Regions from separate parts of the Alteromonas macleodii ATCC 27126 genome, predicted to be linked through region 2. Evidence: predicted binding sites of a transcription regulator. Region 2 holds the regulator's gene; each other region holds the start of a gene.
What was found. Region 2 encodes FNR, which switches genes on or off when oxygen is low (the NO sensors DNR and NnrR bind a similar motif). Its sites were predicted from a motif close to TTGATCTAGATCAA; they were not measured.
Positions count from the first base shown of each region.

Region 1 (3,284 bases), 210 kb from region 2:
CTTATTAGTAGTGCCAATTCAAACTGTACCGCAATTAGGGATCACTCTTGGTTATGATTCAAGGGAATTCTTCGAGAAGTACAATTAACTCGCTGACTTACTTCATAGCTAACTATTTAAACGAACAAACTTTTCGGCCAACTCGTCTAGTGATTCTTTATTGTGCGGGTCAGGCTTAACAACATCTATTGGGCATACCGCTGCGCAAGTAGGCGCATCGTAATGCCCCACGCATTCTGTACAGCGTAACGGGTCTATTTCATACACTTTATTACCCATGCTTATAGCGGCATTAGGGCATTCGGGTTCGCACATGTCGCAGTTAATGCAGCTATCAAGAATAAGCAGTGCCATGCATTATGCCTCGCTCGCGTTTTCGGGTGTTACTGCACTAGGAGCTTTTCGAAACGGATTGCGGGTATCAACGCCTTCATCTAAATTTCGCAGCAGTAGGGCAAAGTTTAGAGACACATCGCTGGGTATCGGTATTCTTACTTGGTGTCCTGAACCCTTAGCATCCGTAATAGAATGGTTTCTCTTTTCCAGCATCTCATTTAGAGTAAAGGTAATGTTGCCGCTTGGCGTCATCAACTCAAGCGAGTCACCTACACAGAATTTGTTTTTAACGTTTATAATTGCATAGCCAGACTCTTCACAACGGTCAATCACTTCACCAACAAATTGCTGTTTATCGCTGACTGAGTGGCCATACTCATAGTTCTGATATGCGTGGTGCGCATGGCGACGCAAGAAACCTTCGGTATAACCTCGATGAGCTAAAGTTTCCAAGCTTCCCATTAATGTACTATCAAATGGCTTCCCTGCTACCGCGTCGTCAATTGCTTTGCGATAAACTTGTGCTGTTCTAGCGCAGTAGTAATGTGATTTAGTGCGGCCTTCTATTTTTAAACTATGCACGCCCATTTGGGTTAACCTGCCAACATGTTGCACGGCACGCAAATCTTTAGAATTCATGATATAGGTGCCATGTTCGTCTTCAAAAGCTGGCATCAGTTCGCCAGGCTTTTCCTTTTCTTCTAACATAAACACTTGGGAGCTTGGCGTGCCTTCACCAAGGGTAGGAGTTATCATTTCAGGCGCTTCACCTGCATTATCAATCTGAATAGCTTGAACAATGTCACCGGTTTCGTTTTCTTCGCCCGTCTTAACATCGTAAGACCATCTACAAGCATTGGTACAAGTGCCCTGATTCGGATCGCGTTTATTCATATATCCAGACAATAAGCAGCGCCCCGAATACGCCATACAAAGCGCGCCATGCACAAACACTTCCAATTCCATGTCTGGAACATGCTCGCGAATAGTTTCAATTTCTTCCAAAGAGAGCTCTCGGGACAAAATAACGCGCTCTATGCCTTGTTTCTGCCAAAACTTCACCGTGGCGTAGTTCACCGCATTGGCCTGTACACTCAAGTGAATAGGCATTTCAGGAAAGGCGTCGCGCACCATCATAATAAGCCCTGGGTCTGACATAATTAACGCATCGGGCTTCATAGCAATTACTGGTGAAATATCTTTAAGGTAGGTACCTAGCTTACTGTTGTGCGGAGCAATGTTGCTTACTACATAGAACTTTTTACCTAAAGCATGTGCTTCTTCTATGCCTATCGCTAAGTTCTCAAGGCTGAATTCGTTGTTTCTTACGCGAAGCGAGTAGCGTGGCTGCCCAGCATAAACAGCATCAGCGCCATAGGCGAAAGCGTAGCGCATGTTGCGTAAGCTACCCGCAGGTGCAAGCAACTCTGGCGCGATTAACGTTTGGTTTGGCAATGTTGAAACTGAGTCTTCACGTAGGTTAGAAGAGCTGCGATTAGGTGATAATTTTGAAGTCATAGATAAAAACCGCTACTAGACGCTTTAAACAAGGCGGCGGATTTTATAAGCCGTAAAATACCTCTACAACTCAAACAAAGCTTGGTGTTGACCAAGATCAAATAATTTGTTGTCGCTTGTGTTTTTGAATGTTTAAACGGCAATTGAGCAGAGTCAATGCCAGCTGTTTTCTTCCATATAGTTGCGTTTTTAGTGCATTACCTTCGGTAGGAAAAAACAAGCCTGTTCACAGCTAAATAACAAGCAAAAAGAGCGCATTAAACGATGAACTACCATGGGCAAAACCCACCACATAGGGTAGGCTAGAAATTCACAATAATAAGGACTAACTGCATGCTGCAATTGAACATTTTTCATAAAGCGGCGCGACAAGTAAAAGCATCGGGTAAATCGGCCATTGCGATTACGGTATTATTTGTCGTGTCTACGTCTTCCGCGTTGGCTGCGCTGCCAAGCATTGGTGAATTCACCAGCGATATGACCAAAAAAGATGGTTTAATTCCTGTTTACTATGACGATGAAAGCGACAAAGTTTACTTGGCGGTGCCAACAGCCCACGCCGAATACCTGTTTCAAAGCAGCTTGCCTTACGGCGTAGGGTCTAACGACATTGGCCTTGATCGCGGCCAGCTAGGCAATACGCGTTTAGTAAGCTTTGAAAAATTTGGAAACAAGGTTTTATTAAAGCAGCACAACACCAAATACCGAGCAGCTCACGGCAGCGACGCTGAGAAACAGAGCATCGATGAAGCCTTTGCTGATTCGGTTATCGCAGGTTTTACGCTGGTAGCCAAAAATGACAGCGCCAGTCTAATAGATTACACACCGTTCTTATTAAGCGATATTCACGGCATTGGCAATCGCTTAGCGGGAACTAACCAAGGCAGTTTTAGTGTAGATAACATGCGAAGCGGCGTGTATTTACCTAAAACCAAAGGCTTTGAAAAAAATACTGAATTAGAGGCTTTAGTCACCTTTGCAGGTAAGAAGCCAGGCGAATACGTGCAGCAAGTTACGCCCGACCCAGAAAGCTTGTCGGTGCACTTGCATCATTCGTTTGTGGCTCTGCCTGATGATAATTACACGCCCAGAGAGTACCACCCGTACTCGGGCTACTGGAAATTCAGTTACTTTGATTATTCAACGCCTATCAGCGAGCCTACTGAACAGCGTTTTATTACCCGCCATCGTTTAAACAAGAAAACCCCGCATGCTGCAATGAGCGAAGCAGTGGAGCCTATTGTGTATTACCTAGATCCTGGTATTCCAGAACCCGTAATGACCGCGCTTAAAGAAGGGGCGAGCTGGTGGAATCAAGCCTATGAAGCCGCAGGCTATAAAGATGCGTTTCAGGTGAAAGTATTGCCCGAAGGTGCCGACCCAATGGACGTGCGCTATAACGTAATCAACTGGGTACATCGCGCAACGCG
Region 1 is NC_018632.1:2,533,317-2,536,600, reverse strand. Features, by position in the region: gene MASE_RS10835 (YfhL family 4Fe-4S dicluster ferredoxin) at 109-354, opposite strand; gene trhP (prephenate-dependent tRNA uridine(34) hydroxylase TrhP) at 358-1,854, opposite strand; gene MASE_RS10825 (zinc-dependent metalloprotease) at 2,188-3,284, shown strand, end outside.
Region 1: trhP (prephenate-dependent tRNA uridine(34) hydroxylase TrhP) is a predicted target of FNR. The motif match lies at 1,942-1,955, and genes of this name have one in related genera.

Region 2 (3,284 bases):
TGACTAATTTTACCGTTACGCCAGGAGGTGGTATCAGCGGTGAGATCAATGACACGTTGTTTTCTATGGGTTCTGCAGCATTCAGCGTTCACGAATCACAGCTAAAACTCATTGAAGCGTTCCCTTCAGCTAACGTGTTTCTCACGGTTAAGGGGCGTATTATGGCGGCGTATGAAGTAAAGGATTCACTAAGAGAAGATACGCAAGAAACTCTCGATATATTAGCTGCAAGCCATACCCTCGCCGTTTTAAGTGGTGATACACAGCAAAACGTTAATGCGCTTACCGCACCATTGCCAATTTCGACCGCTAAAGGTGGCCTAACACCTGAGCAAAAGTACGAAGCCGTTCAAGCTATGCAGCAATCTGGCGCGAAAGTGATGATGATGGGGGATGGTATTAACGACGCTCCAGTTCTTGCCAGCGCTGATGTGGCGATTGCAGTGGGTAATGCCACAGACGTGGCTAAAACTGCCGCCGATGTGATACTGCTTGGCGATCAACTGCTTTCTGTACCAGAGCTTATTCGAACTGCGCATCAAGTGAAGCAAAAAATAAGGCAAAATATCGGCTGGTCGGTAGGTTACAACGTTTTGATCTTACCTTTCGCCGTATCAGGCCTACTTTCACCGTGGATGGCTGTTGTTGGTATGTCGTTAAGCAGTATCATTGTGGTCACAAACTCAACGCGACTTTTGAGCAAATAGCATGAGTATTATTTACGTATTAATTCCAATCGCCATCATCATTGTTGCCGTCGCTATCGTGATATTCTTTTGGGCGGTGAAAACCAATCAATTTGAAGATTTAGATCGCCAAGGTTATAGCATATTGTTTGACGATGATCTTCCGCCAGAAGAAAAAAAGCTAGCTGAGCAACGCAAGCAACTTCAAGACAGTAAAGTAGACAAAAGCCAAGCGCCACATGGAAGGGATTAACTACTTCTCTGCCTTTCTTATCGGCTTAGCCGGCGGAGTTCACTGTGTGGGAATGTGCGGTGGAATTGTCGCTGCGTTAAGGATGGTATCGCCTAAAGGCGCTTCAGCACTACCCTATACCCTCGCCTATAACATGGGACGTATAGTGAGCTATACCATCGCCGGAGCAATAACCGGGGCACTTGGAAAAATTGCAGCAGATTATATACCTCTTGCCAACTATGCCCTTTCCCTACTTAGCGGAATCATGTTGCTTCTACTGGCGTGTTATTTGGGTAAGTGGTGGACTGGCTTAACAGTGCTGGAAAATGCGGGTAAAGGCCTATTTTCCAAAGTCCAGCCGCTTTCAAAACGCTTTTTGCCATTTAAGACCCCTTTAAGTGCGTTGCCTTATGGTTTTATTTGGGGTTGGCTTCCTTGCGGTTTGGTGTATTCCACACTTACCTGGTCTCTCGCGGCGGGTAACGCGCTAGAAGGCGCTGCTATTATGTTCTTCTTCGGTTTGGGTACATTACCCACCTTGCTCGCTGCAAGCGCTGGTAGCCAATATATTGTTCAAAGTTTTCAACATAACCATTTTAGACAAATTATTGCAGTAATAATGGCAATATATGCAGCTTATCTTATTCATGGCGCAATCGTTTAAAAATGGGTGTATTATTGTCGGGTATTCTTTTAGAGAGCGTGCATTATGAGCAAAGGAAGCCAATTTTCTATTCACTGTCAAAACTGTAGTTTCAGTCACCTGTGTTTACCGGTGGCGTTAAACAAAACAGAAATCGAGTCTCTTGACGATATTATTGAACGCAAGAAGCCGCTTCATAAAGGTGACACGCTGATTCAAACTGGTGATAAATTCCGTTCTCTATTTGCAGTGAGAACCGGTTCATTCAAATCATTTGTGACTAATACCGAAGGTGAAGAACAGATTACCGGCTTCCACTTTCCTGGTGACATTATCGGTTTCGATGCATTAAGAGAGAACAAGCACCAAAGCTATACCTCTGCGTTAGAAACTGCCATGGTGTGTGAGCTTCCCTACGAGACCCTCGACGAAATGTCAGTGCAATTTCCAAAGCTACGTCACCAGATCATGAGCTTCATGAGCGCTGAAATAAAACAAGATCACGACATGATCATGCTTTTAAACAAGCGAACTGCAGAAGAGCGCTTACTGTATTTCATCTCACACCTGTCGCAACGCTTTGAAGAGCGTGGCTTTTCCCATAGAGAATTCCACTTAACCATGACGCGCAACGAAATTGGAAACTATTTAGGATTAACGATTGAAACGATTAGTCGTCTGTTAAGCCGTTTTCAAAAAGACAACATCATAAAAGTAGACGGCAAGCTTATTACTATTTTGGATTTCGATAGGCTAAACACCAAACTAGCGGCGCTTAACGGCCCTAGCGTTGTCTGCGGTTAGTCCTTTTTAAGTGTTAAATAAGGCGCGCACTAAGCGCGCTTTTTTGTAACCTGTGTTAGCCACTTATCTACCCTTTCAGCGCCACGCCGGTTGCTCCATATTCAATTAGGTAGGTTCACTCATGGTCGCCTCGTAAAATTCTTGATCTAAAACAACTTACGTTTTTCCCAATGTCGTTTATAGTTAGTATTAGAAAGCTTCGATTTCGACAGCCGCTACTAAGTTTCGTAGTTAGGGGGACGTTATGATTGAGTGTAAACGAATTCTGGCCGTGGTAGATGCCGAGCGCGATAACCAACCTGCACTAAGCCGAGCTTATGAACTCGCTTCAAAAACAGGCGCTTCAGTTACCGCAATGATGGTGGTATACGACTTATCTTATGATATGACGACCATGCTTAGCCCGGATGAGCGCGAGTCAATGCGCGATGCAGTTACAAAGGAGCATGCAAAATGGCTTGCCACCCACTTAAGAGAACAAGGATTCACTGAAACTGATATCGTTGTAGAATGGAATAATCGTGCGTATGAGTCGATTATTTACTACACCCTAAACAATCAGATAGATTTAGTGGTAAAGGCAACCAAAAAGCACGACGATCTTGCTTCTGTTATTTTCACCCCCACCGACTGGCATTTAATGCGTAAATGCCCTCGGCCAGTATTGCTCGTTAAAGAGCACGACTGGCCAGAAGGAGGAGAGATTATTGCTGCAGTAAACGTAGGCAGTGAAGACGATGAGCACGCCGCACTTAACGATAAGCTCACCCTCATTGCTAACGACTACGCCTCTTTATTGAAAGGGAGCGTAAATTTGGTCAACAGTTACCCTTCTACACCACTTAATATCGCCATAGAAGTGCCTGAGTTCGACCCCGATACCTATCACGACGCGGTAAAAAATCATCATTTAAAG
Region 2 is NC_018632.1:2,327,423-2,330,706, forward strand. Features, by position in the region: partial or broken gene MASE_RS09845 (heavy metal translocating P-type ATPase) at 1-707, shown strand, start outside; gene ccoS (cbb3-type cytochrome oxidase assembly protein CcoS) at 709-939, shown strand; gene MASE_RS09855 (sulfite exporter TauE/SafE family protein) at 926-1,585, shown strand; gene fnr (fumarate/nitrate reduction transcriptional regulator Fnr) at 1,631-2,368, shown strand; gene uspE (universal stress protein UspE) at 2,613-3,284, shown strand, end outside.

Region 3 (3,284 bases), 550 kb from region 2:
ACGTCCTTGTCCGTCAGTCAACCGGCCGTCATCCAATACTTGAAGCAGAATATTGAATACATCTGGATGTGCCTTTTCAACCTCGTCCAACAAAATGACCGAGTATGGCTTGCGACGCACCGCTTCGGTTAAATAGCCACCTTCCTCGTAGCCAACATAGCCAGGAGGTGCACCCACTAAGCGTGCTACCGAGTGTTTTTCCATAAACTCTGACATATCGATACGCACCATGGCATCTTCAGTATCGAACATAAAGCCTGCCAAGGCTTTGCAGAGCTCAGTTTTGCCCACGCCAGTTGGCCCTAAAAATAAGAATGAGCCAATAGGTCGGTTTGGATCCGCAAGCCCAGCACGTGAACGTCGAATTGCGTTTGAAACCGCTTCAACCGCTTCTTCTTGTCCAACAACCCGTTTGTGAAGTACGTCTTCCATACGCAACAACTTCTCACGCTCGCCCTCAAGCATTCGCGCTACAGGTATACCCGTCCACCGCGAAAGCACATCTGCAATTTCAACGTCCGTCACTTTATTTTTAAGTAACGTCGTCTCGCGAGTTTCGTTTTCAGCCGCTTGCTCTAACTTTGCTTCAAGCTCTGGAATACGGCCGTACTGAAGTTCCGACATACGATTCAAATCAGATGCACGTCGCGCTATCTCCAAGTCAAGTTTAGCCTGCTCAAGCTCCCCTTTAATGGTTTGAGTGCCCTGCATGGCGTCTTTCTCATCCAACCACACTTTCTCAAGCTCTGCGTACTTGGTTTCCGCTTGCTCACGCTCTAACTCAATCATCTCAAGTCGCTTATGACTCGCATCATCTGTTTCTTTGGCCAGAGCTTGCTCTTCCAATTTTAGCTGGATGATACGACGCTCTAGACGATCCATCTCTTCGGGCTTGGAGTCTATTTGCAATCGAATGCTAGACGCAGCCTCGTCTATAAGATCAATGGCTTTGTCTGGCAATTGGCGGTCGCTAATATAACGATGCGACAAACTTGCCGCTGCAACGATAGCGGGATCAGTAATATCTACCGAGTGATGGAGCTCATAGCGCTCTTTTAAGCCACGCAGAATAGCAATAGTGTCTTCAACGCTTGGTTCTTCAACTAATACCTTTTGGAAACGACGTTCAAGTGCTGCGTCTTTTTCAATGTACTGACGATATTCATCCAGTGTTGTAGCACCAACGCAGTGAAGTTCACCACGGGCTAACGCAGGTTTAAGCATATTACCTGCATCCATCGCTCCATCGCCCTTCCCTGCACCTACCATGGTGTGCAGTTCGTCAACGAATAAGATCACGCGGCCTTCTTCTTTAGCCAGCTCATTAAGCACTGCTTTAAGGCGTTCTTCAAACTCACCGCGATATTTAGCTCCCGCCACTAACGCGCCCATATCAAGGGCAAGAACACGCTTGTTCTTTAAGCCCTCAGGCACTTCGCCATTAATGATGCGCTGAGCCAACCCTTCAACAATAGCCGTTTTACCCACACCCGGCTCACCAATGAGTACTGGGTTGTTTTTGGTTCGACGCTGCAGTACTTGAACAGTTCTGCGAATCTCATCGTCTCGACCAATGACCGGGTCGAGCTTACCTTGTTCTGCTCGCTCGGTTAAATCTGTCGTGTATTTTTCAAGCGCTTGACGTACATCTTCAGCATTAGGATCCGTGACCTTCTGGCCACCACGCATGTCGTCTATTGCGCTTTCAATAGCTTCTTTAGTGATATTCAGGCTTTTGAGGATTTCCCCCAAGCGCCCTTTATCTTGTAGCGCCGCTAGAACAAAGATTTCTGAAGTGATGTATTCGTCTTTTCGCTGCTGCGCTATCTTGTCACAAAGATTTAGCAAAATGCCGCTGTCTTTACTTAATTGAACATCTCCCCCAATGCCTTCAATACGAGGTAGGCGCTCAATAGCTTGGCTCAGTGCTGAGCGTAGCGCATTTACATTGATGTTTGCTTGGTCAAGCAAAGGGCGTACTGACCCGCCTTGCTGATTTAGCATGGCAGTCATTAAATGGACAGGTTCAATGTATTGATGATCTCGCCCCAATGCGAGTGATTGAGCATCGGATATTGCGAGCTGAAATTTACTGGTAAATCTATCTAGTCTCATAATTTCAACCTAATTAATGAACAACTATACCTGCGGTAACACGCCGCAATTACGAACATTTTAACTCTCGCTGAGTGGGTAATGATCTATGCGGAATGGTATTCTTTATGTTCTAGTTATGTAGGCTGCTCAATTGCGATTCAAGTATGAGATTAAAAAGTTAGCCAAAAAGATAACAAATAATGTATGAAGTTTGATCTAGCGCAACTGTGTGATCAGACTAAAACTGCCGCCTTTTTTCGAAACAATTTAAAGCAGGCCTATTACGCTAACTATACGCCCAGTCGTGCGCTTGTTTTGATGCGTAGCTCTTCGATGGGAGTAAAAACGCTGTTCGTCAGTGTAAGTACACAAGTTACTTTGTGTAATACTCTCAACGCCAGCTTGCTGCAATTGCACCTGTGCCACTAGAGGTAGATCTAATAAGTACTTCCCTCTATTAGAGCTATTGGCAATGGCACCGTCTATATGGCGAAACTTACTCGCCAACTGTACATCAACTTCGTAGCAGGGCCCGCTGATTGCAGGACCAACCCAAGCGATGAGTTTTTTTGCATCGCTGCCAAAGTGTGAAACAGCACTTCCGATAATGTTAGTATCGAGACCTTTCCAACCAGCATGTACTGCCGCCACTTCTTGACCGCTTTCATCACACAATAAAATGGGCACGCAGTCTGCGGTCATTACCGCACAAAAATGCGATGTTGAAGAAGAATACGACGCATCAGCGGTGGTATCTGCGCTCGGCAATGACACCACGCGGTTGCTGTGCACTTGCTCCAACCATGTGATCTTTTCACTATGTGGAATTAGGCTTCTATTGGCTTTCACTAGTAGGAGGTCGTCCCCCACGTGGGCGCCAACGTTCAAACCTGCAAAATCACCTATGCTTGTACCTCCCATTCTTGTCGTTGTGTATGCAACAACATTTGCGGGACATGACCACGCTGGCGTAATCAAATCCAGCGTGGATGAAATAGGTGAATTCGCAGCTGACAATGTCATAAGTTCGCCTTACTCATTAAAGCATATCTTGTGGATTGTCCGCGGTGTCCTTTTTCACGGCTTTAAGCAAGTCCTGCATATCTTGAGGTAGGGGAGCTTTCCACGTCATCCACTCTTCAGTTTCAGGGTGAAACAGCGAGAGCTGTGCGGCGTGCAACGCCTGA
Region 3 is NC_018632.1:2,874,097-2,877,380, forward strand. Features, by position in the region: gene clpB (ATP-dependent chaperone ClpB) at 1-2,115, opposite strand, end outside; gene pgeF (peptidoglycan editing factor PgeF) at 2,365-3,120, opposite strand; gene rluD (23S rRNA pseudouridine(1911/1915/1917) synthase RluD) at 3,137-3,284, opposite strand, start outside.
Region 3: clpB (ATP-dependent chaperone ClpB) is a predicted target of FNR. The motif match lies at 2,309-2,322, and genes of this name have one in related genera.